3 regions of the Streptomyces sp. NPDC050988 genome follow, and region 2 is predicted to be linked to each of the others. Evidence: riboswitches for the same ligand, from Rfam matches in the RefSeq annotation. Region 2 holds a riboswitch; each other region holds the start of a gene.
The links. Region 2 has a riboswitch for cyclic di-AMP ahead of ACIBEI_RS25165 (M23 family metallopeptidase). Riboswitches for the same ligand answer to the same signal wherever they lie in the genome.

Region 1 (9,372 bases), on a different contig from region 2:
ATCTGAGCGCCGGCAAGACGATCTCGAACACGGCCTTCGCCACCCTGACCCCGGCCGGTGCCTCGACGTCGACGTTCTACACCGTCGACGTGCTCACCGGAGCCACGACCAGTGTGGACCAGTTCCCCGTAGCCATCACCGACGTCGCCGTCTCGCTCGACATGAGCTGACACTTTCGCGGACCTGCCGTCTCCGGAACGAGACGATCAGGGGCCGTATCGGGCGGCGCCTCGCGCGCGCACCGATACGGCCTCCGGGTCGGGTCAGGCGGGCCGGATCACGCTGTGGATCGCCGACTCGCCGGCCCAGTGGATCGACTCCTCACGGATGGCCGCCCCCGGGCTCGGCGCGTGGACCATCATGCCGTTGCCGCTGTAGATGCCGACATGGCCGACGTGCCCGTGGAAGAGGACCAGGTCGCCGAGACGGATGTCGGAGAGGGGCACCGCCATGCCCGCGACCGCCTGATCGTTCACGGTACGCGGGAGTGCGACCCCCGCCGCCTTCCAGGCCGCCTGAGTGAGGCTGGAGCAGTCGTACGAGCCCGGCCCCATCGCGCCCCACACACAGGGCTTGCCGATCTGCTCACGCGCGAAGTCGACGGCTGTCGCGGCCTTCCCGCCGTATCCGGGGGCCGATCCGCCGTATGCCGGGGGCGCAGCGGTGTATCCCGGGGTCGGAGTGCCGTACCCCGGGTTCGCAGCACCGTCCGAACCGATGGGCACTCCCGTGCCGATCGGCGTACGGGCGTCGATGGAGGGAGCCATACCGAACGTCAGGTCCGGGCCCATGGGCAGATCCATACCGACCGACGGAGCCGGAGCGATCGGCGGAGCGATCGCCGGAGCCGGAGCAGCGGGCAGGCCCATGCCGAACGTCAGGTCCGGGCCGCCCAGTGCGTCGACAGCCGGTTCCATGCCGAAACCGGCCGACAGCGGCTGCGCCTGTGCCTGCGGCTGCCACCATTCGGCCTCGGGCTGGCGGTAGCCCTGTCCCTCGGTGGTGGACCAGGCGGTCGCCGCCGGCGGGGGCTCGATGGCCGCCACCGGCGCGCTCTGCCGGGCGGTGTGTGCGGAGAGCAGTTCACGGGCCTTCGCGAGCTTGCTCTGGTTCCGCTGCTTGGAGGTCTTCAGCGACTGCCGCGGGTCGGCGGCGGTCGCGGGCAGGAGCGCGGTGGCCTCCTGGCGCGCCTGCGGCACGGCCGGCAGCGCGGCGACGGGTCCTGCGGTCAGCTCCGCCACGGGTCGGGCGGGTGTCGCGGCGCCGGGTCCTGCGGTCAGCTCAAGGAGGGGTTTGCCTGCCCCTTCCAGCGCACGGCCGGACGACCGCTCCTCGGAAGACCGGTCCCCCTGACGCCCACCGGGGGTCTTGGGCCGCGTCTCGGTCTGGCCGCGGTCCGGCATTCTGTCGGGCGGCAGCACGGCGGGGATGAGGGGCCCCAGCTGCGAACGCCCCACGTCGAACCACTGCTTGGCGCGGTCGCTCAGAACGGGATCGGCGGCGGCGACCGTGTCGGCACGCCCACGCCCGATGTCGGGCCCGGGCGTCATACGCTCGCGCGGCCGCCCCGAGTTCATCGCCCGCGTCGCGTTGTAGTTCCCGCTGACGGTCTCCGCCTGGTCGTAGAGGCTGCTGATCCGCTGCTGGACCTCTTCGCGACTGGGCCCGTCGTCCCCTCGTGCGGGCGAGGATCCGCCGGCCGAGGATCCGCCGGCCGAGGAGTAGAGATCCACTGAGGTGGCGGCCGCCGTCGCGAGGGCGGGCCGGGGTATACCCGGGAGGTTGTTGCCTCCGGGGCGCGGGGTTCGTTCCGGCGCGATGGGAGCCGTACTCCTTCCGTGCTCCGCCTACCGAGTTAGCTGTCGGGTTCGGGCGAGGAATCCGGAAGGTATGCCCTACGGCCCTTGCCCTGTCGGGCGGTTGGGCCGATTCACCCCAAAGTTCGGTTGGGTCCCCGGTTCCGGTCGCCGCGAGGGCCACCGGATTCGGCGGAGGCCGCGCGACCCGGCGAGGTTCACCGGAGGGAGTCGTGCGTCCTGTCCGTCAACTTAGCCAACATGTGCACCTCGTGTGAAGATTGAAGGGCGAAGTGTCCGATATATAACTGTGACCTTCGTCGTACCTGGTCGAGACATCACCGGACTTCGGCGACATCTGATCCTGGCCGACCCGGATGACCGGACCCGTGGTCCACGGGTCCGGTCATCCGGCTCACGCCCCGTACGGGCGGGCCTCCCAACGGGCGTGCGAGCGGCGGCCGGACAGGCGCCTAACCCTTGCTCAGCAGCTCGTGGAAACGGTGCGCCAGGTCCGTCACTTCGTGCGGGCTGCGTGCGGTCTGCTGCAGGTCGATGAGAACCTCGTCCGCCCCGGCCGCATGGGCGGCGAGGAGGTAGTCCGAGACCTGTGCGACCGTTCCCCGGTGCGGAACGGCATCGTTCGGCGCGGCCTCGGCCGTCACCACGGGGTTCACCCGGACGACGGTGCGCAGGGCGTCGGGGTCACGTCCGTTGGCCTCCGCGATCTGCCGTATCTGGCCGATGACGTAGGCCAGTTGGGGCACCGGCAGCCCCACGCCCGCCCAGCCGTCCGCGCGACGGCCGATACGTTCCAGGGTGGCCGGAGTGAAACCGCCGAGGAGCACGGGCGGGCGGGGACGCTGCACGGGGAGCGTCTCGATGTACGCGCTCGGGATCGTCCACAGAGCGCCCTTGTACTCGGCCGACGAACCGGACGGCATGACCGAGGCGTCGGCGACGCGCAGTCCCTCGATGGACCGTACCCGCAACTGCGGGTCCACCACGGCGAGTTCGTCCATGCCCATCCGGCAGGTCCCCACCGGATGGAAGTAAGTGCTCGCCGTGGACCGCAGGTACGCGCGACAGGATTCCTCGTCCTGAACGTCGACGCCGGGGAAGGACTCGACCGTCCGCCACGGCGCGAGCGCCTCTGTACCGCCGAGTTCACGCGCGAGGCGCAGGCCGACGAGAAGCCGGTCGAGGTCCCGGTCGTCGCTGAGGTAGGCCGGATCGATCAGCGGAGCCGCGGTGGGGTCCGAACTCTGCAGGCGCAGGGTGCCCCGGCTGTACGGGTCCATGAGGGAGAACAGGATGGAGTAGCCGCCCAGGTCCGCGCCCGTCCACCGGGGCCGCAGCGCCGCTCCGGCGAAGAGCAGCAGCAGGTCGGGGGCCACGCCGTCCGAACTCCGGGTGAGCACCTGCGCCTCAGCGGACGGGCCGCTCGGCGGTTGCCGGTCGGAGCCGTGGACGACGTAGCTGGTCACGTGGTCGTGGAGATTGCCACCGACCCCCTGCAGATCGGCCACGACCTCGACGCCGACGTCCCAGAGGTGATCCACGGGACCGATACCGGAGAGCATGAGCAGGTGCGGTGACCCGATCGTGCCGGCTGCCAGGACGGTCTCCCGATCGGACAGGACGGTTCGCACCTCACCGGCGACGGAATACTCCACCCCTCGGCAGCGCCCGTTCTCCAGCACGAGCCGACGTACGTACGCGCCGGTGATCACCGTGAGGTTGGGCCTGGCCAGGACAGGGCGCAGATAGGCTTCTGCGGCGCTCTGCCGTCGGCCGTCGGCGACGTTCCTCTCCCGCCACGACACCCCCTCGCTCCCGCGACCGTTGCCGTCGTCCAGTGGCGTGTGCCCGGCCTCCACCGCGGCGCGGAACGCGGCCTCGGCGAGCGGGTTCGGGGCCGGGCTCGCCTCGATGCGCATGGGGCCGTCGGTGCCACGCACCTGGGGGTCGCGCCCCTCGGCCCGCTCGCTCCGCCGGAAGAACGGCAGCAGGGCGTTGTAGTTCCAGTCCGTCGCGCCCTGCTTCTCCCAGGCGTCGTAGCTGTCGGGGTGCCCGCGGTGGTGCACCATGCCGTTGATGGCGCTCGACCCACCGAGCACCCTGCCCCGCGGCCACGCGTGCACGGCGTCCTCGGTGCCGGCCTGGGCCGTCGTGGAGTACGCCCAGTCCACGGAGGAGCCCCACAGACCGAAGGCCGCCAGGGGATCCGGGTACGCCATCTCCGCCGGGCCGCTCGCCTCGCCGGCCTCCAGGAGCACCACGCGTGTCCCGGGCTCGCTCGACAACCGCGCGGCCAGCACGCAGCCCGCGGTGCCGCCTCCGACGACGATGTAATCGCTTGTCAGAGTTGTCATATGCGTTCTCCTGTCATCAGGTACACGTTCCTTCGGTCGTGGGATGACCAACGGGTCCTTGTGGGATGACCAACAGGTCCTTCGGACTGTTCGGGGGCGGGGCACCGGCGTTCCTCAGGACAGCCGGTGCCCCGCCCCCCTCAGGTCACCGGCGGTACGCGCGGCAGTGGAGGGCACGCTCCACCGTGGCGGCCATGGCCTGCTGACCCCGGGCGTTGGGGTGGGCGGGCGCGGCCGGGGCCGCCGCGGCCAGGGGTTCGATCCAGCGCTCTCCGGCCGGCTTGCACATGTCGTGGCCCACCGACGGGGTGTAGGTGTCGACGTAGCCCGCACCGTTCGCCGCCGCCTGGCTCGCGAGCATCGCGTTGAGCTTCTTCTCGGTGTCCCGCAGATAGGCGAAGTCACCGGCCGCGAGCGGTACGGCGGAGCTGGTGCAGCCGACCCCGTCGTCCGGGAACAGGTCGGGGTAGCCGACCACCAGGACCTTGGCGTGCGGAGCCCGCTGCCGGACGGCGTCCAGCGCCGCGGCGATCTTGGGAGCGGTGTCGTTGACGCGCTGTTCGAGCTGGTCCGTGCCGCCGCTCGTGAAGAACGTCTGGCACGGGTTGCCCGTCGGGTCCTTGGACGTCAGTCCGGCGCAGGTGGCCAGATTGCTGGAGAACCCGATGTCGTTGCCGCCCATGGTCAGGGTGACCACGTCCGTGTCCGCGCCGAGTGCGTCCAGTTGCGGCGGTCGCGAGCCCTGAGGTCCGGCCAGGGCCGTCGTCGTGGCGCCCGAACAACTGACGTCGGTCAGCTGCCAGTTCCTCGCTGCCGCGAGAAGGGACGGATAGTTCTGGTCTGACCGCGCGCACGCGGTGTCGACCTGGGTCGGTATGCCGGGGCCGGAGGCGTACGAGTCGCCCAGTGCCACATAGTCCACGGTGCGCGCGGTCGGTGCCGAGGCGCTCGCCGCTGTCGCCCCCGCGGTGGACAGGGCCATCGCGCAACACGCCACCATGGCGCCTCGCAACAGGCCGCGCCGACCGGGAGACCTCTTGGTCTGCTTGTTCAAGTCCATCCATTCGTCGGGCCCCCGAAGCACTCGTCGAATCGCTCCTGGAGTCGCTACGCCAACAGGTGTCGGATGCGGGGGCGTTGTGCTGTCATTACGTCAAACGCCGCGCGAATCAAGGTGGTTCACTCCCGAGCGGGGCCAACATGGGGCGAAGCTCTACTCGTTGTGGCTGCGTCGGAGGTGGGATTCGGCGTAGGCGTGGGCCCGGAAGGCGAGTACGGGGTCGTCGGAGAGCTGGATGCCGGTGGTGACACGGGTGGGGTTGAAGGCCTGTGTGTTCCAGGGATCCTGGTCGTCGGCGGGTGCGGTGATCTCCAGGCGCCCGGCGGTGATCTCCTTGCGGTGGCCGGGCCAGACGGTGCTGGGGTCGTGAGTGGGGTCATCGGGTTCCGCGAGTTGGATCCGCAGGTCGAACGCCACCGGTGCGTGCTCCAGGCGCTGGTGCAGTTCGTCGGTCAGGTATTGGGCGGTACGGGTGGCCGCCTCGGCGGCGGTCAGGTCGGTGCGCCCGGCCACCGGTTCCCAGCGGTACCGCACGGGCCGCCTGACCCCTGCCGCGTCGACCCAGATGAAGGCGTGGATGGCCCAGTAGGCGACGGAGGCGTAGCTGACGGGTATGGGCGGCTGCTGCGCGACGGCTTCGGCCAGGTGGGAATGGACACCGACGAACGCGTGCACCCGGGCCATGGGCGCCCGTCCGCGGTGGGCCTACCGGGCGTTGCGGCTCGCTTTCCTCGATGTGGGAGAGGGCCTCATCGACTCGGCGGACAGGAGGCTGACCGAGGTGGAGAAGATCGCCTCGGAGCTCATCTCGTACGACCTCAGGGCCGCCGTCGCCAATCTGCGGGGCGTGGTCCTGGCCGGTCAGTCGCGCTTCGCCGAGGCCGAGACCGTCTTCCGGGAGGTCTGGTCGTCACCGACCTCTCCTCGAAACCGCCGAGCGGTGGCGGGACTTGCACTCGCCGCCTGTGTGCCGCCCTCGCGCCAGGAGAGTCCCGAGGGCGCGGACCTGCGCGGAATCCTCGGCGAGGCCGGGCGTCTGGCCGATCTGCTCGTGGAGCCTCTCACCCGGAACGCGCTCGGCCGCCTTCTGGCCGACATCACGGAGTGGCGACAGGTTGAGCCGACGCGGAGACATCCCCTCCACGAGCGCCTGTCGGGCTCGCCGTCCGTGCTGGCCGCCTTCTGCTGAGGTTCAGTTGGCGTCCGGTGTCGTTCAGAGCCCTTTCCGCACCGCCGGATCGGATCACCGATGCCGGCCCGGGCCGTTCAGCACTCCGCTGAAGCCGGCCAGTACGGACGGGTTGGCGGCGAGCCATGCCCGCACCCGGTCCGCCCCGATCGCGCCGCTCGGACCGGACCGGAAGTAGGCGTCCAGTTTGTCCAGCAGGACGCCCACCGCGCGGCGGGCCAGCGGCTCACGGACCCGGTCGAGCGCCTGGACGGCGCGGTCCATCCACATTCGCGCATCACTGGACGCCGTCGGGGTGGGTGGACCGAACGTCGCGACCGCCACCAGGCCGACGGCGGACATCGCTCTGCGGTCGAGCGGTGCCGTAGGGCTGTCCCAGACGCCGGCGAAGATCGTCCGTGCGTCCGGGAAGCAGTCTCCGTAGAACGCCAGTGCTCCGCGCAGGATGGCCGCGGCGGCCCGGAGGTCGTCCGCGCTCAGTTCGTCCGCGAGCCGAACCACCTCGGAGAGCCGGTTCTCGGCCGTCTCGACCTCTCCCTCGGCGATGTCCAGGCACACGATCCTGAGTGCGGCGTACGCGTACTGGCCACGCGCGCCGATGGAACGGAGGATGCGTGCCGCCTCGGTCCAGTGCGCGCGGGCGTGGTCCCGGAGGCCGGCGCTCTCGTCCGCGTCGCCGCGGAGGGTGAGGGAGCATGCCCTGGCGAAGTCGTCACCGGAGGCGCTCGCCGCCGAGACGGCGGCCTGGCCGTGGCTGCGGGCACCGTCGATGTCGCCGACCTGGAGGCAGTACGTCGTCCAGTTGGTCAGGAGGATCGCTCGGTCCCAGTGGAACTCGGTGCCCGCGACGCCTTGTTCTGCCCGTACGAAGAGTTCCTCCACTTCGTTCCGTCCGTCCAGCATGGCGTGGAGCGGCTCGTAACAAGGCCCCAGGACGGCGAGTTCGGGGTTCTTCGCCTCACGCCAGGCCGCGTTGAACCGATCGATGAAGTAGCTGCCCTCCGCGTGCCGACCGACGACGTGGTTGAGCCAGACGAGCCACGCGAGGGCGTAGAAGAGTGCCCGCTCGTCCTCTTCTGTGGCCCGGTACCCCGCTGCGGTGTCATAGGCCCGCAGGCTGCGCTGGAGTCGGTCGATCCCCTCTTCCTCGCGGCCGCTGATGATCCAGTAACAGCCCCGCCGTGCTTCCAGCGCCAGGGCCTGAGCTGTTCTCGACCGGGTCATCATGAGATCCGAGGCGGCCCTGACGTTGGCGGATTCGGCGGTGTGCCGCCTGATCAACTCCCCCTGGCCGCCGGGCGCGTCGGCGGCGGCGCTCTCGTGCACGAAACGCAGGGCCCAGGCCATGAAGCGTTCCTCCGCCTCGGCCGCCCTTCCTTCGGCCCGGAGCCGGTCCAGCGCGTACTCGCGGACCGTCTCCAGCATCCGCAGCCGACTTCCGTCGGGCGTCGAGACGGTGAAGAGGAGGGATTTGTCGACCAGTTGGGCCAACACCTGAAGGATCTCGTGACGGTCCGCCTCGGGAAGCGGGATCGCCGTCTCCGCCATGTCGACGGAACAGCCGCCGACATACAGGGCGAGTTCCGTCAGCACCGCCTGCTCGGTGGTGTCCAGGAGGGCGTAGCTCCAGTCGAGGACGGCACGCAGGGTGCGGTGCCGGGCGGGAGCGGTCCGCTTCCCCTTGGCCAGCAGGGCGAAACGGTTGTCGAGGCGGAGTTCGATCTCGCGTACCGGCAGCAACCGTACGTACGCGGCGGCGAGTTCGACCGCGAGCGGCAGGCCGTCCAGCCTGCGGCACAGCGAACGGATGTCGTGCATCGCCGTCTCGTCCGTGGTGAAGGACGGGTCGATCATGACGGCGCGGGTGCTGAACAGTTCCGCGGCTTCGCCGTCGGGCATCGGCGCCAGGGGATACAGCGTTTCGCCCGCGACGGCCAGCGGCGCTCTGCTGGTCGCCAGCACGGTAAGTGCGGGGCACCGGCCGAGCAGTTCCGCCGCCGGCGGGGCGACCGCGTCGAGGAGGTGCTCGCAGTTGTCGAGCACGAGGAGCGCCCGACGTCCGGCCAGGAACGAGGTGACTCGGTGCACGTAGTCGTGCGGTGGTTGGTCCGGCCGGACCGACGCGTCCGACAGACCCAGGGCTCCGGCGATCGCCGCGAGGACGCCCACACCGTCGGCCGAGGCCAGATCGACCCACCACACACCGTCGTACGCGGGCTGCATCAGCACGCATGCCTCAAGCACGAGGCGGGTCTTGCCGACACCGCCCGGTCCCACGACGGTCACCAGACGCTCGCGGTCGAGGACCGCACGCAATCCGTCGAGTTCCTCGGCGCGGCCGACGAACGGGCCGAGCGGGTGGTCCGGGCCGCCTTCGCCGGGCGTCGGGCGGGAATGAGGGCGAGCCGAGGACAACCGTACGGAATCGGCGTGCGCGGAGGACGACCGCACGGTACCGGCGTGCGCAGAGGACGACCGCACGGTATCGGGGTGTGCAGAGGAGAACCGTACGGCGTCCGCGGTCGCCGCCCCTGGGCCTGGGTCGCCTGCCACCAACTCCTCGTGCAGGGAACGCAGTTCGGGGGACGGATCGACGCCCAGCTCGGATCTCAACAGCCTGCGGCCCGACTCGTACACGTCCAGGGCCTCGGCCTTGCGCCCGCAGCGGTGGAGCGCGAGCATCAGGCGCGCCCGGGACCGCTCTCGCAGCGGTGCGGCGGACACGAGTGCCGTCAGCTCGGGGACCAGATCCTCCGCGCGGCCGAGTTCGAGACCCGCGACACTCGCGTCCTCCTGTGCGCTCAGGCGCAGTTCCTCAAGACGCAGCCGCTCGGCGTCGAAGACCCGGCCCTTCAGATCGTCCAGTGCGCGGCCCCGCCACAGTGCAAGACCCTGCCGAAGCACGGCTTCCGCCTGCCGGTACGCCCCCGCCGCCAGGTGCTCCCGCCCTTC
Region 2 (9,372 bases):
GGGCCAGCAGGAGGCCGCCCAGCGCTACTACATCCAGGCCCTGCGCCTGGCCCGCGCCGCGGCCGACGTGCCCCTCGGGGGCTACGTACTGGCGTCCATGTCCCTCCAGGCGACCTACCGGGGCTTCGGCGACGAGGGCGTCGACCTCGCCCAGGCCGCCCTGGAGCGCAACCGGGGCCTGGCCACCGCCCGCACGATGAGCTTCTTCCGCCTGGTCGAGGCACGGGCCCACGCGCGCGCGGGCGACGCCCAGGCGGCAGGCGGCGCCCTCAAGGCCGCCGAAGGCTGGCTGGAGCGGGCCCGCGACGGCGACCACGACCCGTCCTGGCTCGGCTTCTACGGCTACGACCGCTTCGCCGCCGACGCGGCCGAGTGCTACCGCGATCTGAAGGCCCCGCGCCAGGTCCGCCGCTTCACGGAGCAGGCCCTGTCGAAGCCGACGGAGGAGTTCGTACGCTCCCACGGGCTGCGCCTGGTGGTGTCCGCGGTCGCCGAACTCGAGTCGGGCAACCTCGATGCGGCGTGCGAGCAGGGGGTGCGGGCGGTGGAGGTCGCCGGGCGCATCTCGTCGGCCCGCACGACCGAGTACGTGAAGGATCTCCTTCACCGCCTGGAGCCGTACGGGGATGAGCCGCGGGTGGTGGAGCTGCGCGAACGGGCCAGGCCGTTGCTGATGGCACCGGCCTAGTTCTGAGCCCCCTGAGCCCCCTGAGCGTCTGCGGGGCTGGGGTGGTCTCGGGGCTGCCGGCCGGATGTGGCTGATCGCGCAGTTCCCCGCGCCCCTGAAGGGGCGCGGCCTGCGTGACCAGCGCCATGAACGTGACCGGACCACGCGCCTCCGGTGTCGTGACCGGGGCCACGCACGGCCGATGACCTGGCCGGGGCCACCTGGCTCCGGTGCTGGGCCGGCCCCTGCCATCCTGTGGGTTTGAGCGGGTTGTCAGTGGCGCAGTGCACTATCGGGGGTGGGAGTCGGAGGCTGGAGGTGGGGCGGACAGATGGGGCGGAAGGTCGCTTACGACTGTGACGTGCTGGTGATCGGCGGCGGGATCGTCGGTCTGTCGACGGCGTATGCGATCACGCGTGCCGCGCCGGGCACGCGGGTGACGGTGCTGGAGAAGGAACCGGGCCCGGCCAGGCACCAGACGGGACGCAACAGCGGCGTCATCCACAGCGGGATCTACTACCGCCCGGGCTCCCTCAAGGCCCGGTACGCCGTCCGGGGCGCCGCCGAGATGGTCAAGTTCTGCGCGGAGTACGGCATCGCCCACGCCGTCACCGGCAAGCTGATCGTCGCCACGGAGCGCGAAGAGCTGCCCCGCCTGCACGCCCTGGTCCAGCGAGGCCGGGAGAACGGCATTCCGGTCCGCGAGCTGGGCGCCTCCCAGATCGCGGAGTACGAACCCCAGGTGCGGGGCCTGGCCGCGATCCACGTAGCGACGACAGGCGTATGCGACTTCGTGGGCGTGGCCCGCCAGCTCGCAAACGCCTCCGGCGCCCACATCAAGTACAACGCCGAGGTCACACGGATCGACCGCCGCCCCGACCTGGGAGTGGCAGTCCGCACGACCGACGGCACCATCACCCGAGCCCGAGTCCTGGTGAACTGCGCCGGCCTCCACTGCGACAGAATCGCCCGCTTGACCGGCGACGACCCCAAGATGCGCATCGTCCCTTTCCGAGGCGAGTACTACACCCTGGCCAGGCCCTCCCTGGTCAACGGCCTCGTCTATCCCGTCCCGGACCCTGCCTTCCCCTTCCTCGGCGTCCACCTCACCCGGGGCATCGACGGAAGCGTCCACATCGGCCCCAACGCGGTCCCGGCCCTGGCCCGCGAGGGCTACGACTGGCGGACGGTACGCCCCCGAGAACTGGCAGAAACCCTCACCTGGCCCGGCTCATGGCGCATAGCGAGACACCACTGGCGCTACGGCGGCGGCGAACTCCACCGCTCCCTCTCGAAAACGGCCTTCAGCACCGCAGTCCGCCGCCTGCTCCCCGCCACCACCCCCGACGACCTGATCCCCGCCGCCGCAGGCGTCCGAGCCCAGGCAGTCCTACGCGACGGCACCCTCCTGGACGACTTCCTGATCCAGGAATCCCCCCGCACGGTCCACGTACTCAACGCCCCCTCCCCCGCAGCCACAGCCTCCCTCCCCATCGGGAGAGAGATCGCAGCGCGAGCCCTCAGATCAATGACAACCACCTGAGCCCAGAAAACGGACGGCGGTAAAGGGACCCACGAACGGAAGGGGCCGTGCCGGTACGTCGAAGTCCGCCGCATAGGGCTCCTCCAAGAAACGGCTCCCTCCAAACCGACAGCCGTATACCCGGAACGCGGCGGACTCGACGTACCGGCACGGCCCCGCCCCACGACGACCCGCAGACCACCCAGAGCCACCAAGCCACCCCACCCCTCCACCCCGTAAAATCGACGCACTGTGTCTGACTCCTCCACGAACCCCGACAGGAAGCCCCGCCCAAAGGGCGAACCCCGCTTCCCCGACGGCCCCCGCCCCGACCCCGCCGGCTCCCACTTCGAGCGAAGAATCCGCAGCTTCCAGCCCCGCAGAAGCCGAGTGACCCAGGGCCAGGCGGACGCGCTGCAGCGCCTGTGGCCCAAGTGGGGCCTGGACATCGACGGCCGGCACCCCCTCGACCTCAAGGATCTCTTCGCCGCCGACATCCCGGTCGTCCTGGAGATCGGCTTCGGCATGGGCGAGGCCACCGCCCAGATGGCCACCGAGGACCCCACCACCGGCATCCTCGCCGTGGACGTCCACACCCCGGGCCAGGGCAACCTCCTGAACCTCGCGGACCGAGCCGGCCTGTCCAACCTCCGCGTGGCCAACGGCGACGCGATCATCCTGCTCCGCGAGATGCTGACCCCGGACTCCCTGGACGGCCTGCGCGTCTATTTCCCGGACCCCTGGCCCAAGAAGCGCCACCACAAGCGCCGCCTGATCCAGCCGGAGTTCCTCACCCTCGCCGCGTCCCGCCTCAAGCCGGGCGCACTGCTGCACTGCGCGACGGACTGGGAACCGTACGCCGAGGTCATGCTCGAAGTCCTCACCGCCCACCCGGACTTCGAGAACACCCAGCCGGACGGCGGCTACGCGCCACGCCCAGACTTCCGCCCCCTGACGCGTTTCGAGGGCCAGGGCCTGGACAAGGGACACGTGGTGAACGATCTGCTCTTCCGCCGCGTACCGCATACAGCGAACACGGGCAGCTAGAGCCACACGACGCACGGCCCATACGGCCTGGAGGGCCCCACAAGGCGTAGCCAAACACCGCACCACACCGCACGACACCGCGCGCCACCCCGCCCCGCCCCCACGCCCCCGACAGTGCGCTCTCGCGGCCCACGCCCCTCCGTCGTTAGGGTCTTTGTCATGGCCACCGGTCCCCCGCCCCCACCACACCCCGGTTTCCCCGGCACCCCCGCCGGAGGCACCCCGCACTGGTGGCAGCGCAAGTGGGTCCGCTACAGCGCCCTGACCACCCTGCTGACCCTCTCCGGCCTCGTCATCCTGGCCCTGGTCCGCAGACAGACCGGCACCGAGGGCTTCCTGGTGGGCCTGGGCCTCGCCGTACTGCCGGTCCCGCTCCTCGTCGCCGCGTTCCGCTGGCTGGACAGAGTGGAGCCGGGCCCCTGGCGGAACCTTCTCTTCTCCTTCGCCTGGGGAGCCTGCGCCGCCGCGCTGATAGCCATCGTGGCGAACAGCTTCGCGACGAGATGGATAGCAACAGCGACAGCGGACCCATCCAGCGCGGACACATTGGGCGCGACGGTCATAGCCCCCATAGTCGAGGAGTCGGCGAAGGCAGCAGCCGTCTTACTCGTCTTCCTGTTCCGCAGACGGGAGTTCACGGGAATCCTGGACGGTGTGGTGATAGCCGGCGTCACGGCGACCGGCTTCGCGTTCACCGAGAACATCCTCTACCTCGGCACGGCGTTCGGCACGGACCAGCTCAGCGGCGGCAGCGGCATCGCCTCGGTCACGGCGGCGACCTTCTTCGTACGTGTGATCATGTCGCCGTTCGCGCACCCGCTGTTCACCGTGCTCACGGGCATCGGCTTCGGCATCGCGGCGCTGTCGGCGGACCGCCACCAGGTACGGCGCGTACTGCTCCCGATCGTCGGACTGCTGCTCGCGATGGGCATGCACGCGATGTGGAACGGCTCGTCGACTTTCGGCGAGTACGGCTTCTTCGCGGTCTACGCGGCCTTCATGGTCCCGGCCTTCGGCCTGCTGACCTGGCTGGTCATCTGGACCCGCCAGCGCGAACTGGGCACGATCCGCGACGAACTCCCCGCGTACGCGATGGCGGGCTGGCTCACGGCCCCGGAGCCGTTCGTCCTCGGCTCGATGAAGGCACGGCGGCTGGCCCGTGAGTACGCCACGCACCACGGCGGACGCTCGGCGGGCAGGGCGGTCGCGGAGTACGAGGCGTACGCGACGTCGCTGGCGTTCCTGCGTCACCGGGGCCGCAAGGGCCGCGCGGGAGCCGACTTCGTCGTACGGGAACGGGAGCTGCTCCACGAACTGTGGACGCGCCGGGAACCGGCCCGCCCGGCGCTCCTGTACGCGGCCCGGGCGACGGCTCCGGCACCGGTGGCACCGCAGTGGCACGGCTACCCGACGCCGTACACGTACAACCCATACCGCTCCTGAGGCGCAGCCCCAACCCCAAAACGCAACCGCCCCCCAACCCCCCACCCCAGCCCAAACCCAAGACGAAACCCCAGCCCCACCCCAAACCCCAAACCCCAGCCCCACACCCAACACCCCACCCCTCAACCTCAGCCGGAAGCCGAGGTCAGCCTCCCCAACTCCCCCTCCGTGAGGGCAAGCCCGGCCACCCCCAACAACGCCGGAAGCTGCTCCACCGTACGAGCGCTGGCGATGGGCGCGACGACGGTCGGCCGGGACGACAGCCAGGCCAGAGCCACGGTGGCGACCTCGACCCCGCGCTCCCGCGCGACCTCGTCGAGCGCGGCCAGCACCCGCGGCCCCCGCTCCGACTCCAGATGCGCCCCCGCGGACCCGGCCCGCGCGCTGTCGACGACGGCGCCCGCCCGGTACTTGCCGGTGAGGAAGCCCGAGGCGAGCGAGGAGTAGGGGACGACGGCGAGACCGGCCCGGGAGGCGACGTCCCGGAGCGGGCCCTCGTACGAGTCGCGGGAGACGAGGTTGTACCGCGGCTGCAGCGCGACGTACCGCGCGAGGCCCTCGCGGTCGGAGAGGTCGAGGGACTCCTGGAGCCGCTCGGGAGAGAGATTGGACGCGGCGATGGCGCGCACCTTGCCGGCGCGGACGAGCTCGTCCAGGGCCGTGATGATCTCCTCGACCGGCACGGACGGGTCGTCGAAGTGGGTGTAGTAGAGGTCGATGTGGTCCGTCTTCAGCCGCCGCAGGGAGGCGTCGGCCGCGGCCTTGATGTTCGCCCCGGACAGACCCTTGTACCGGGGGTGCGCACCGACCTTGGTGGCGACGACGACGTCGGCGCGGTTGCCGCGCGAGGCGAGCCAGTCGCCCAGGACGGTCTCCGACTCGCCGCCCTCGTTGCCCGGCACCCAGGCCGAGTAGGTGTCGGCGGTGTCGACGAAGTTCCCGCCCGCGGCGGTGTACGCGTCGAGCACGGCGAAGGACCGCGCCCGGTCGGCGGTCCAGCCGAAGACGTTGCCGCCGAGGGAGAGCGGAAAGACTTCGAGATCGGACGAACCCAGCTTGCGGAGAGAGGTCATGGGTGGATCAACGGCCGTACCGGACGGCCGTATTCCGCACCCAGGAACCTCTCAGGCCCTTCTTACCGGGTGAGCTCTTCCGGTTGAGCCCTTACGGGGTGAGCCCCTTGCCCCGCAGCCACGCCATCGGGTCGATGCCGTCGCCGCCGCTGGTGTGGACCTCCAGGTGGAGGTGCGCCCCGGTGACGTTGCCGGTCGCGCCCACGCGCCCGATGATGTCGCCGGTGTTCACCTTCTGCCCGACGCTGACACCGATCGACGACTGGTGCGCGTACCAGATCTCCGTACCGTCGTCGAGTTCGAGGACCGTGCGGTAGCCGTACGAGCCGTTCCAGCCGGCTTCCTTGATCGTGCCGCTGTGAACGGCCTTGATCGGGGTACCCGTGGGAGCGGCGAAGTCCAGACCCGTGTGCTGACCGGACGACCACAGCGCACCGGACTGTCCGAAGGTCGAGGTGATCGTGTACGAGGAGGTGGGCAGCGTGAACTGCTTGGCGAGTTCGGCGAGGCGCGCGGCCTCGGCCTTCGCCTTGGCCTCCTCGTCCGCCTTCTTCTTGGCGGCGGCGACCTTGGCCTCGGCGGCCTCCCGCTCCTTCGCGGCCTGGTCGGAGGCCTTCTTCGCGGCGGCGGCCTCGGCGGCCCGCTGGGCCTCGCGGTCCACCTGGTCCTGCTGCCGCTCGGCCTGGAGCATGATGCGGGCGCGCAGGGCCTCACCCGCGTCCGAGTTGCCCTCCTCGGCGTCGGCTGCGGTGAGGCCGACGGCGGTGATCGGAGTGCTGGAGCCCTCGGGGGCGTCGTCCTCCGAGAACGGCGAGCCGACGTTCGGCAGGTCGGGGATCGAGATCGACACCGGGGGCTTGCCGGTCTGCGCGGTGGCCATGCCACCCGCGCCGACTGCGGCTATGACGCCGACGCCCAGAACGGTCGAGCTACGGGCGAGTCCGCCGCCGCGCTGCTTGGCGACGCGGTGCCGGCCGCGGACGGGAAGGACGGTCTCCGCGCTGGGATTCCAGACCTCCCACGTCTCCTCGTCCTTACGAGCGCCGTAGGCGAATGTGTCGGGCTTCTTCTCACCCGAGGACTCACCCGTCAACTCATCCGGAACGAACGAGGGTGTGAGGGCAGACCGGTTGGACGCCACGTAGGCGCACTCCTTTCCTTCCTTCTCGCCTACCGGGTTAGCTGACGGGTTCGGAGCAGGAAGGTCTCCTACGCGCGTCAACCGCGGTGCGCTACACCGCGAAGACGAGCGATTCACCCCAAGTGGTGGTTCCCCGGTTCCCTTGCGGGATTCGGCGCGTGCGCACGGAGCCGACTCTTGTGACGGCTGGGACGACCGCGCTGCGTTATCGAACGTTAATAGACCCGGGCACCGGATTCCAAGCTGTTCCTGATGATCGTTACGGCTCTTGGCCTGGACTTACAGGTCATGAGCGGGGTAAATCGGGCGAGTTGATCGACATTCAGGAACGGGAGCCCTGTTGATGGTGCGTCAGTTGTTGAGCGGAGGGACGCCGTTCGACTACGAACGGTGATATGGCCCGCCGAAAGAGCGACGCATCTCACGGCCGCCGCACTCACGACCGTCACGCAATCACCACGACCGCGCCCTCCCGCCATACCTTCACGGCCGCCGCACCGCGAGCAGTGCCATGTCGTCGGTCGCCCCGCCCCCGGTGTGCCGCAGGACGTCGTCCAGTACCGCGGCGAGCAACGCGTCGGGCCCGGGGAAAACCCGCCCGGACAGCCGCCGCGCCGGATCGTAGAAGACGTCTCGCCGGTCCCGCGCCTCGGACAGCCCGTCCGTGTGGAAGAGCAGCATGGTCCCGCCCGGGAAGGCCTCCTCCTGGGCGCGGTCGGGCCAGGTCCCCAATTCCCCCGTCCCGAGCGGCAGCGCGGGCTCCGGCGCGGCGAGCGTACGCACCTCTCCGTCGCCGTACAGCAGAAGGGGCCCGGGGTGGCCGCGGTTCACGAGGCGTACGACGGGGGTGCCGTGCGGGATCTCGGCGAGCACGGCGGTGGTGAAGTCCTCGAGGACCGCGATGATGTCGCGCCGGACACCCTCGCGCGCGAGCGCCCGCTCCAGCCGCTGCGCGACCGCCTCCAGGCTCGCCTCCTGCTCGGCGGCCTCACGGAAGGCCCCGATGAGTACGGCGACGACGGCGACCGCTCCCATGCCCTTGCCCCGTACGTCGCCCACGAGGAGCCGTACGCCGTGCGGGGTGTCCTGCACGGCGTACAGGTCTCCCCCGATGAACGCGCCCTCCTGCGCGGCCTCGTACCGTGCCGCGATCTCCAGGCCGCCGATCCGCGCCGCCGGTTCGGGCAGTACGGCCCACTGGGCGGCCTCGGCGATCTCGCGGGCGGTGGCGAGGCGCGCGTTGCCGCGGACCACGAGCCGGTTGATGCCGACGGCGAGCGCGGCGGCCGTGGCCACGGTGAGGACCTCGGTGACCGCGCCCGCGTCGAAGGCGAACCTGAGGTGCACGATTCCCATGCCCGCGGTCGCCGCGATTCCCGTCCACACGGTGGCGCCGAGCGAGAAGAGGGCTGCGGCGATGAGCACCGCGGCCGTGAAGAAGGGAGCCGCGGTGAAGTCCTGCGGGGTGAGGAGGTCGTAGCAGACGCCGGCGGCGACCAGCAGCGCCGGCAGCACGCGGACGAGGGTGCGCTGGTACGAGACGGTCCTCTCCACGGGCTCGACGTTCATGGGCTCGCCCCGCTCCGGCTCCCGCTCCTCCACCTGTCCAGGCTTCCGGGAGCGCGGACGGCGGGCGAGCGGGCGAGGACCGGGCGGGTGAAGACCGGGCGGGTGAAGACACCTGCCCGAACACCCGGGGAAGCCTGAGGAGATGTACGGGAAACACCTGAGGCCGGAATCCTTGATCGGATTCCGGCCTCAGGCCTTCAGTAGCGGGGACAGGATTTGAACCTGCGACCTCTGGGTTATGAGCCCAGCGAGCTACCGAGCTGCTCCACCCCGCGTCGTTAAGACCACTGTACGCCATCTGCGGGACCCGAAGCACACGCGTTGATGTCGCCCGCGCTTCACCGGGGGTTTTGGCATGAAAGATGCTGGTCCGGAGGACCCGTCGGCCGTACCGACGGGAAACGGGCCGGTCAGGCCAGATGACGGTTGGGGGCCTTGGCGTCGGCCTCGTACTCCGGGAGCACCAGGACATCGGCGCCGGCCGCGGCCAGCAGCCCGCTGCCGTCCGCGCCCGCCACGAAGGTGTCCGGCTCCCGCCAGGCGGTCACAACCCTCCGTACGCCCGCGTCGAGGATCAGCCGGGCACAGGGCGCGGGCCGTGACGCGCGGCGGGCGCACGGCTCCAGGCTGCTGTAGACGGTGGCGGTCGCGAGCCGCGGATCACCCGGCTCGATCTTGGCGAGGGCCGCCTCCTCGGCGTGCGACACGGGGTCGGCCTCTCGGGAGTACCCGCGGGCCAGCTCCGTACCGTCGGCCGCGACGACGACCGCGCCGACGCTGAACGCGGTCCGCGAGGGCGGACACTCGGCGGCCAGTTCGCAGGCGAGGGCGAGCCAACGGTGGTCGGCGGCGGAGGGTACGTTCCCGGTGCCGGGCGCGGTGGGGACGTACCGCATGAGGACGACGTCCC
Region 3 (9,372 bases), on a different contig from region 2:
CGATGGCCGTGGCCGGGGCGCTCGGCGACTCCACCGTCTCGCTGGGCAACGGGTGTCTGTGCTGCGCCGTGGACGCCAGTGAGCTCGACGTCTTCCTGGACCGGCTCACTCAACCCTCCGCCCGGATCGACGTCATCGTCATCGAGGCGAGCGGGCTGGCCGAGCCCCAGGAACTGGTCAAGATGCTCCTGGCCAGCGAGAACCCGCGCATTGTCTACGGCGGACTCGTGGAGGTCGTCGACGCCGCGGAGTTCGACACCACCCGCCAGAAGCATCCCGAGATCGACCGGCACCTCGCCATCGCCGATCTGGTCGTCGTCAACAAGGCGGACCGCGCGCCGGATCCCGACCGTGTGATCGCCCTCGTCCGGTCCCTCACCGACCGCGCCGCCGCCGTCGTGCCCGCCTCGTACGGGCGGATCGACCCCGAGTTCCTCTTCGACCGCAGGCCCACGGAGGAGCGCATCGGGCAGCTCTCCTTCGACGATCTGCACCGGAACGAGGAGGGCGAGTCCGACGGCCTTCCCAAGCCCCACGGCGTTCCCGAGCCCCATGGCCTCCACGACCATCACGGTCTCGACGGCCATCACGGTTCCCGCGGCCATCACGGACATCTGCATTCCGCCTACGAGTCCCTCTCCTTCACCTCCGAAGTGCCCCTCAGCCCCCGGCGGTTGATGGACTTCCTCGACAGCAGGCCCGAAGGTCTATATCGGATCAAGGGGTACGTCGACTTCGGCCCCGCCGACCCCCGGAACCGGTACTCCGTGCACGCCGTCGGCCGTTTCCTGCGCTTCTACCCGGAGCCCTGGGCCCCGGGCGAGCGCCTCAGCCAGCTCGTCCTCATCGGCTCGGGCATCGACGCCCTCGCCCTCGGCAAGGAGCTGGAGGCGTGCAAAGAGGACGCCCCACACGCCGACGAGCACAGCATGTGGGGCGTCCTCCGCTACGTACAGGAGTGGGACGAGGAGCAGGGGGCGGAGCCGGAGGCGGCGCAGGACCCGGACGGCCGGGCCCAGGGCGGCGCCGGCCTGCCGGGTGCCTACGACGTCTAGGCCGCCTCTAGACCGGGCCCGCCACCACCGAGACCGTCTTCGCCAGTGAGACGCCCGAGCCGTCCCGTCGCGGGTCCATCTCGGGCAGCTCCGCGGGCGTGCCGTCCTTCTGTGCGGCCCGGGCCGGTGCGGGACCTGCCCAGGCGAGGCTCAGGCAGTCCTCGCCCTTCAGGAACCGCTGGCAGCGCACGCCACCTGTGGCGCGGCCCTTGCGCGGGTACTGGTCGAAGGGCGTCAGCTTGGCCGTCGTCTGGACCGAGTCGTCCAGCGTGCCGCGCGAGCCCGCCACCGTGAACACCACCGCGTCAACGGCCGGGTCCACCGCCGTGAACGAGATCACCTTGGTGTTGTCCGTGAGCTTGATGCCCGTCATACCGCCCGCGGGCCGGCCCTGGGGGCGGACCTGGGAGGCCTGGTACCGCAGCAACTGGGCGTCGTCGGTGATGAAGACCAGGTCCTCCTCGCCGGTGCGCAGTTCGGCCGCGCCGACGATCCGGTCGCCGTCCTTGAGCGTGATGACCTCCAGCTCCTCCTTGTTGGAGGGATAGTCGGGCACCACGCGCTTGACGACACCCTGCTGCGTGCCGAGGGCGAGCCCCGGCGACGACTCGTCGAGCGTCGTCAGACAGACGATGTCCTCGTCGCCCTCCAGGGTCAGGAACTCCGAGACCGGCGCGCCTCCCGAGAGGTTGGGCGCCGCCGTGGTGTCGGGCAGCTGCGGGAGATCGATGACGTTGATCCGCAGCAGCCGGCCGGCGGACGTGACCGCGCCGATCTCGCCCTGTGCCGTCGCAGGGACGGCGGAGAGGATCAGGTCGTGCTTGGCGCGCTTGCCGTCGCTCTCCCCGAAGGGGTCACCGTTGGCCGTACGCGCGAGGAGCTTGGTCGACGACAGGAGCACGCGGCACGGGTCGTCGGCCACCTGGAGAGGCACGGTCGCGGCGGCGGAACCGGCGGACTCCAGCAGGACCGTACGCCGCTCGGTGCCGAACTTCTTGGCCACCGCGGCCAGTTCGGACGACACCAGCTTGCGCAGCTCGGAGTCCGACTCCAGGATGCCGGTCAGCTCGTCGATCTCGCCGTTGAGCCGGTCGCGCTCGGTCTCCAGCTCGATGCGGTCGAACTTGGTGAGCCGGCGCAGCGGCGTGTCCAGGATGTACTGCGTCTGGACGTCGCTCAGCGAGAAGTGCTCGATCAGGCGTTGCTTGGCCTGCGCGGAGTTCTCACTGGAGCGGATGAGGCGGATGACCTCGTCGATGTCGATCAGGGCCACCAGCAGGCCCTCGACCAGGTGCAGCCGGTCGCGCTTCTTGCTGCGGCGGAACTCGCTGCGGCGGCGCACGACCTCGAAGCGGTGGTCGAGGTACACCTCCAGGAGTTCCTTGAGGCCCAGCGTGAGCGGCTGGCCGTCCACCAGCGCCACGTTGTTGATGCCGAAGGACTCCTCCATCGGCGTCAGCTTGTAGAGCTGCTCCAGGACGGCCTCCGGCACGAAGCCGTTCTTGACCTCGATGACCAGGCGCAGGCCGTGCGCACGGTCGGTGAGGTCCTTGACGTCCGCGATGCCCTGCAGCTTCTTCGAGCCGACCAGGTCCTTGATCTTGGCGATCACCTTCTCCGGGCCGACGGTGAACGGCAGCTCGGTGACGACGATGCCCTTGCGGCGCGCCGTCACATTCTCCACGGACACCGTCGCGCGGATCTTGAAGGTGCCGCGGCCCGTCTCGTACGCGTCCCTGATGCCGGTGAGGCCCACGATGCGGCCGCCCGTGGGCAGGTCGGGGCCCGGGACGTGCTTCATGAGCGTCTCGAGATCGGCGCCGGGGTGGCGGATCAGGTGACGGGCGGCGGCGATGACCTCGCCGAGGTTGTGCGGCGCCATGTTCGTCGCCATGCCGACCGCGATGCCCGACGAGCCGTTGACCAGGAGGTTCGGGTAGGCGGCCGGGAGGACCGACGGTTCCTGCTCCTGGCCGTCGTAGTTCGGGGAGAAGTCGACCGTGTTCTCGTCGATCGACTCCGTCATCAGGGAGGTCGCGTCGGCCATCCGCGCCTCGGTGTACCGCATGGCGGCCGGCGGGTCGTCGTTGCCCAGCGAACCGAAGTTGCCGTGGCCGTCGACCAGGGGCAGGCGCATGGAGAAGGGCTGGGCCAGGCGGACCAGGGCGTCGTAGATCGACGCGTCGCCGTGGGGGTGGAGCTTACCCATGACCTCGCCGACGACGCGGGCGCACTTCACATAGCCGCGGTCGGGACGCAGGCCCATCTCGTTCATCTGGTAGACGATGCGGCGATGCACGGGCTTGAGGCCGTCGCGGGCGTCCGGCAGGGCTCGGGAGTAGATGACCGAGTACGCGTACTCGAGGAAGGAGCCCTGCATCTCGTCGACGACGTCGATGTCGAGGATGCGCTCCTCGAAGTCGTCCGGAGGCGGGGTCTTCGTGCTGCGGCGGGCCATCGCTGCTGCGACTCCTTCACAGTCTCTGCCGGGGCATGAACGGGTTCTGACGGGCTCCATTGTGGACCGGCCCACTGACAACGTGGACCACGACCCGTCCGTACGGGCCTCCTGGGCCGTGTCTCCGGCTGCCCCAACAGGCGTGGCGGGCCGCCTCCTCGGCCTTTTCCACAGGCCTCGGAAGCGGTGAACCCGCGTGCCCGCACAGGGCTTCGGAGGCCGTGCGGCCGCACGAGCGTACGGGCTCCCGGCGCCGCCCGCGTGCTCGCTCTCGGCGTACGCGCCGCGGGAACTTCGCCAGCTGTCCGCGCGCTTGCATACAGTGGCACGACTAGCAGGAATTCAGCAGTTTTCCGCGATCGAAGGGACGTACATGCCCATGGGTCACACGGCCACAGCTGAGGCCGGTTCCGGCGGCCTGACAGCGACCGAGCACCGCCTGGCCAACGGCCTGCGTGTGGTGCTCTCCGAGGACCACCTGACCCCGGTCGCGGCGGTGTGCCTCTGGTACGACGTCGGTTCGCGCCACGAGGTCAAGGGCCGCACCGGACTTGCCCACCTCTTCGAGCACCTGATGTTCCAGGGCTCGGGTCAGGTGAAGGGCAACGGCCACTTCGAACTGGTGCAGGGCGCGGGCGGTTCGCTCAACGGCACGACCAGTTTCGAGCGCACCAACTACTTCGAGACCATGCCCACCCACCAGCTGGAGCTCGCCCTCTGGCTGGAGGCCGACCGCATGGGCTCGCTGCTCGCCGCGCTCGACGACGAGTCCATGGAGAACCAGCGGGACGTCGTCAAGAACGAGCGCCGGCAGCGTTACGACAACGTCCCCTATGGCACCGCTTTCGAGAAGCTGACCGCCCTCGCCTACCCGGAGGGCCACCCTTACCACCACACCCCGATCGGGTCGATGGCCGACCTGGACGCGGCCACCCTGGAGGACGCTCGCGCGTTCTTCCGCACCTACTACGCGCCCAACAACGCCGTTCTGTCGATCGTCGGGGACATCGACCCGGAGCAGACACTCGCCTGGGTCGAGAAGTACTTCGGCTCGATCGCGGGCCACGACGGCAAGCCCGCCCCGCGCGACGGTTCCCTGCCCGAGACCATCGGTGAGCAGCTGCGCGAGGTCGTCGAGGAGGAGGTCCCGGCCCGCGCGCTGATGGCCGCCTACCGGCTGCCGGAGGACGGCACGCGCGCGTGCGACGCGGCGGACCTGGCCCTGACCGTGCTCGGCGGCGGCGAGTCCTCCCGGCTCTACAACCGGCTCGTACGCCGTGACCGCACCGCCGTCGCGGCCGGGTTCGGCCTGCTGCGCCTCGCGGGAGCGCCCTCCCTGGGGTGGCTCGACGTGAAGACGTCCGGTGACGTCGAGGTGCCGGTGATCGAGACCGCGGTCGACGAGGAGCTCGCCCGGTTCGCCGAGGAGGGTCCCACCGCCGAGGAAATGGAGCGCGCCCAGGCCCAGTTGGAGCGTGAGTGGCTGGACCGTCTCGGCACGGTCGCCGGCCGCGCCGACGAACTGTGCCGGTTCGCCGTGCTGTTCGGCGACCCGCAGCTCGCCCTCACCGCCGTCCAGCGGGTCCTCGAGATCACGGCCGAGGAGGTCCAGGAGGTCGCCAAGGCCCGCCTGCGCCCCGACAACCGCGCGGTGCTGGTCTACGAGCCGACCGTCGCCGAAGAGGCCGAAGAGACCGACGCCGCTGACGACACCGACGAGGAGGCGGCCAAGTGACCGAGCTCGCCACGATGGAATTCCACCCGCAGCCCCAGGCCGGCGAGGCCAGGCCCTGGGCCTTCCCGGCCCCCGAGCGCGGCGCGCTCGACAACGGCCTGACGCTGCTGCGCTGCCACCGCCCCGGCCAGCAGGTCGTCGCCGTCGAGATCCTCCTGGCGGCCCCGCTGGAGGCCGAGCCGAAGGGCCTGGACGGCATCGCCACGATCATGGCGCGTGCCTTCACCGAGGGAACCGACAAGCACTCCGCCGAGGAGTTCGCCGCCGAGCTGGAGCGCTGCGGCGCCACCCTCGACGCGCACGCCGACCACCCCGGCGTACGGATCAGCCTCGAAGTCCCCGTCTCCCGGCTCCCCAAGGCGCTCGGTCTGCTCGCCGACGCCCTCAGGGCACCCGCCTTCGAGGACAGCGAGATCGAGCGGCTGGTGCGCAACCGGCTCGACGAGATCCCGCACGAGACCGCCAACCCGGCCCGCCGCGCAGCCAAGGAGCTCTCCCGGCAGCTCTTCCCGGCGACCTCGCGCATGTCGCGGCCGCGCCAGGGCACCGAGGAGACGGTCACCGCGATCGACTCGGCGGGCGTCCGCGCCTTCTACGAGAAGCACGTACGCCCCGCCACCGCGACCGCCGTCGTGGTTGGCGACCTCACCGGCGTCGATCTCGACGCGCTGCTCGGGGACACGCTCGGCGCCTGGACCGGATCGCAGGCCGAGGCCCGCCCCATTCCGCCGGTGACCGCCGACGACACGGGCCGCGTGATCATCGTGGACCGGCCGGGAGCCGTCCAGACACAGCTGCTCATCGGCCGCGTCGGCGCCGACCGGCACGACCGCGTGTGGCCCGCCCAGGTGCTCGGCACGTACTGCCTCGGAGGCACCCTCACCTCGCGCCTGGACCGCGTCCTGCGTGAGGAAAAGGGATACACCTACGGTGTGCGGGCGTTCGGCCAGGTGCTGCGCTCCGCGCCGGACGGGACGGGCGCGGCGATGCTCGCCATCAGCGGATCCGTGGACACCCCGAACACGGGCCCGGCGCTCGACGACCTCTGGAAGGTGCTGCGCACCCTCGCGGCCGAGGGCCTCACCGACGCCGAGCGCGACATCGCCGTGCAGAACCTCGTGGGCGTGGCGCCGCTGAAGTACGAGACGGCGGCCGCCGTCGCGGGCACCCTCGCCGATCAGGTCGAGCAGTACCTGCCGGACGACTTCCAGGCGACGCTGTACCAGCAGCTCGCCGCGACCGGCACCGTGGAGGCCACCGCGGCCGCCGTGAGCGCCTTCCCGGTGGACCGCCTGGTGACCGTCCTCGTCGGTGACGCCGCGCAGATCGAGGAGCCGGTCCGGGCCCTCGGAATCGGTGAAGTCAGCGTCGTGGCAGCGGAGTAGAACGCGCAGTAGAAGGCGCAGCGGAACAGGGCCGTTCCGCGGAGAACCCAGGTGACCGAAGGGGCGCCTGGGTTCTCCTTTTGCCCGGACTTCAGCACCAGAACCGCTGGTTGTCCGTATTGGTAGGGAGGTTGCCCGTCTGCCCTGTGGCATGCGCTACAAAACCCTTGATCCGTTTGTTGATTGAAAGACGCCCCGCTTAGCGTCGGTCCGGCTGTTCGTCAGGCAGTGCGCCGCGCCCGCGGCACCGGACAGTCATCGCCGAGTCCCCGTACGGCGCGAGCCAGGGGAGCCGGGGACCCATACGTAGTCCCTGGGGTGAATCGGACGCCCTTCCCGAAGGATGTCCGTAGGAGACCTTCCTGCTCCGAACCCGTCAGCTAACCCGGTAGGCGAGAAGGAAGGAAAGGACCAGCCACTTCATGGCGTTCACTCGCGCCGCCGGGAAGCACCGTCGTCCCAGCCGTATGAAGCGCACGACCAACCGGACCGTCGGCGTCGCCGCACTCGCCACCACCGGTGTGGTCGGCACCCTGGCTGCTCCCGCACTCGCCGCCGAGAGCCCGGCCGAGCAGACCCTGACCCAGGCGATCACCATCGGCGACTCGGTCGCCGACCAGATCGACGCGCAGGCCGCCGCCCAGCAGCAGGCCGCCGACGAGACCGCCGCCCGCGAGAAGGCCGAGGCCGCCGCCAAGGAGCGGGCCAAGGAAGCCGCGGAGAAGGCCAAGAAGGAGCGCGAGGTCAAGGCCCGCGCCGCCCGTGCGGCCGAGCGTGAGCGCCTGCTGAAGTCGTACACCGCTCCCATCTCCGGCTCGTACGTCTCCACCGGCTACAAGGCCGGCGGCGCCGTCTGGTCCTCCGGCAGCCACACCGGCATCGACTTCCACGCCGCGAGCGGCACCGCCGTGCACGCGGTGGGCGCCGGTACCGTCGTCGAGGCCGGCTGGGGCGGCTCGTACGGCAACGAGGTCGTCCTCAAGATGAACGACGGCACCTACACGCAGTACGGGCACATGTCGTCCCTCGGTGTCTCCGTCGGCCAGACGGTCACCCCCGGTCAGCAGATAGGCCTCTCCGGGGCGACCGGCAACGTCACTGGGGCGCACCTGCACTTCGAGGCGCGGACGAGCGCGGAGTACGGCTCGGACATCGACCCGATCGCGTATCTCCGCCAGCACGGCGTGAACGTCTGACGGCGGGCGACCGCCCTCCCGCGCGGCAGCCTTCCCACGCAACGGCCCGCCCGCGCGGACACCGCTCCCGAAGGCCCCGGCTCACCGAGCCGGGGCCTTCGCGCGGTTCTGATCACTTCCTGACGGCTTCTCGGCCACTTCCCGGCCGACTTCGCACCGGACGACTGCCTGTTCAGAAGCGAGGTGTGTCCAAAAAATATCCATGGATTCCGGTCCGCCATCGGAATTTCCCGCTCTCTGCAATAGAGTCACCGAACAAGCGTCAATCGACCGCGTTTCGCGGGGGTTAAGGCGGAGGTCCGGTCATGCGTATTCCCGCGCACTCGGTATGCACGGCGATCCGTGACGACATCGTCGCGGGTGTCTACGAGCGCGGCAGCCGGCTCACCGAAGAACTGCTCGCGCGCCGGTACGGCGTCTCGCGGGTCCCCGTACGGGAGGCCCTGCGCACCCTGGAGGCGGAAGGCTTCGTCGTCACGCGCAGGCACGCGGGCGCGTGTGTCGCGGAACCGACCGAGCAGGAGGCCGCCGACCTCCTGGAGATGCGCATGCTGCTGGAGCCGCTGGGTGCAGCGCGCGCCGCCCAGCGTCGCACGGAGGCGCACCTCAAGGTGCTGCGCGGCCTGGTCAGGCTGGGCCAGGAGCGGGCCAGGAGGGGCAACAGCGAGGATCTGCGCTCCCTGGGCGGCTGGTTCCACGAGACGCTCGCACAGGCCTCCGGAAGCCCCGCGCTGACCTCCACGCTCGCCCAGTTGCGGCACAAGATCGCCTGGATGTATTCGGTCGAGGCGCCCGCGCACCCGGCCGAGTCCTGGGCCGAGCACGGTGCCATCGTGGACGCCGTCGCACGCGGCGACAACGACCGGGCCAGGGCGATCACGGCGCTGCACACCGAGCGGGCGATGGCCGCGCACCGGCTGCGCTTTCCCGGCGGCGGTGACCGCGCGGAGCGTGTGAGGACTTCGCAACATCCCGTAAACACGGCGGGCCTGCGGCATTAACAGTGGCGCCGTATACAAAGAGAGTTATTCGCCGGGGTCTATTTCTGCTGCCCCTTTTTTCCACGTGCCGGGAATTTCCACGCACGTGATTTCCGCATGCGCGGAACCAGGATGAGTGGAACCCGATACGCGGGCATCCGAAAAAGCCCGGACGGTGCCCGGGAGCGCGGCGAAAAGCAGCGAGACGGCGTGACGCACGGGAAAAACAGTGCGTGAGGCCACAGCACGGCGCGCGTCCTGCAGACGGAAACGGCGGAGCCGCGTCACCCGGTATGGGTCGACGCGGCTCCGCCGTACGTGGTCCGCGAGGTCAGACGGTCTCGGGGAGTTCGTCGAGGCCCTCGGCGACCAGCTTCGCCAGGCGGTCGAGCGCGGCGTCCGCGCCCTCGGCGTCGGAGGCCAGGACGATCTCCTCGCCGCCCTGGGCGCCCAGGCCGAGAACCGCGAGCATCGAGGCGGCGTTGACGGGGTTGCCGTCGGCCTTGGCGATCGTCACGGGGACGCCGGAGGCCGTGGCGGCCCGGACGAAGATGGAGGCGGGA

Region 1: another riboswitch for cyclic di-AMP. It lies ahead of ACIBEI_RS03040 (C40 family peptidase); the one in region 2 lies ahead of ACIBEI_RS25165 (M23 family metallopeptidase).
Region 3: another riboswitch for cyclic di-AMP. It lies ahead of ACIBEI_RS37375 (M23 family metallopeptidase); the one in region 2 lies ahead of ACIBEI_RS25165 (M23 family metallopeptidase).

The regions. Positions count from the first base shown of each region.
Region 1 covers NZ_JBITFQ010000001.1:702,742-712,113, forward strand. Annotated here, with positions in the region: gene ACIBEI_RS03035 (DUF4394 domain-containing protein) at 1-170, shown strand, start outside; gene ACIBEI_RS03040 (C40 family peptidase) at 264-1,733, opposite strand; cyclic di-AMP (ydaO/yuaA leader) riboswitch at 1,829-2,001, opposite strand; gene ACIBEI_RS03045 (LLM class flavin-dependent oxidoreductase) at 2,270-4,171, opposite strand; gene ACIBEI_RS03050 (SGNH/GDSL hydrolase family protein) at 4,317-5,231, opposite strand; gene ACIBEI_RS03055 (catalase) at 5,385-5,915, opposite strand; gene ACIBEI_RS03060 (hypothetical protein) at 5,914-6,420, shown strand; gene ACIBEI_RS03065 (AfsR/SARP family transcriptional regulator) at 6,475-9,372, opposite strand, start outside.
Region 2 covers NZ_JBITFQ010000012.1:17,991-27,362, forward strand. Annotated here, with positions in the region: gene ACIBEI_RS25140 (MFS transporter) at 1-688, shown strand, start outside; gene lhgO (L-2-hydroxyglutarate oxidase) at 999-2,210, shown strand; gene trmB (tRNA (guanosine(46)-N7)-methyltransferase TrmB) at 2,442-3,236, shown strand; gene ACIBEI_RS25155 (PrsW family intramembrane metalloprotease) at 3,396-4,679, shown strand; gene ACIBEI_RS25160 (aldo/keto reductase) at 4,808-5,752, opposite strand; gene ACIBEI_RS25165 (M23 family metallopeptidase) at 5,844-6,893, opposite strand; cyclic di-AMP (ydaO/yuaA leader) riboswitch at 6,905-7,060, opposite strand; gene ACIBEI_RS25170 (PP2C family protein-serine/threonine phosphatase) at 7,377-8,462, opposite strand; tRNA gene ACIBEI_RS25175 (tRNA-Met) at 8,664-8,737, opposite strand; gene ACIBEI_RS25180 (dihydrofolate reductase family protein) at 8,873-9,372, opposite strand, start outside.
Region 3 covers NZ_JBITFQ010000026.1:119,875-129,246, forward strand. Annotated here, with positions in the region: gene ACIBEI_RS37355 (CobW family GTP-binding protein) at 1-1,055, shown strand, start outside; gene ACIBEI_RS37360 (DNA topoisomerase (ATP-hydrolyzing) subunit A) at 1,063-3,513, opposite strand; gene ACIBEI_RS37365 (M16 family metallopeptidase) at 3,887-5,248, shown strand; gene ACIBEI_RS37370 (M16 family metallopeptidase) at 5,245-6,633, shown strand; cyclic di-AMP (ydaO/yuaA leader) riboswitch at 6,883-7,043, shown strand; gene ACIBEI_RS37375 (M23 family metallopeptidase) at 7,056-7,829, shown strand; gene ACIBEI_RS37380 (GntR family transcriptional regulator) at 8,135-8,830, shown strand; gene ACIBEI_RS37385 (HPr family phosphocarrier protein) at 9,141-9,372, opposite strand, start outside.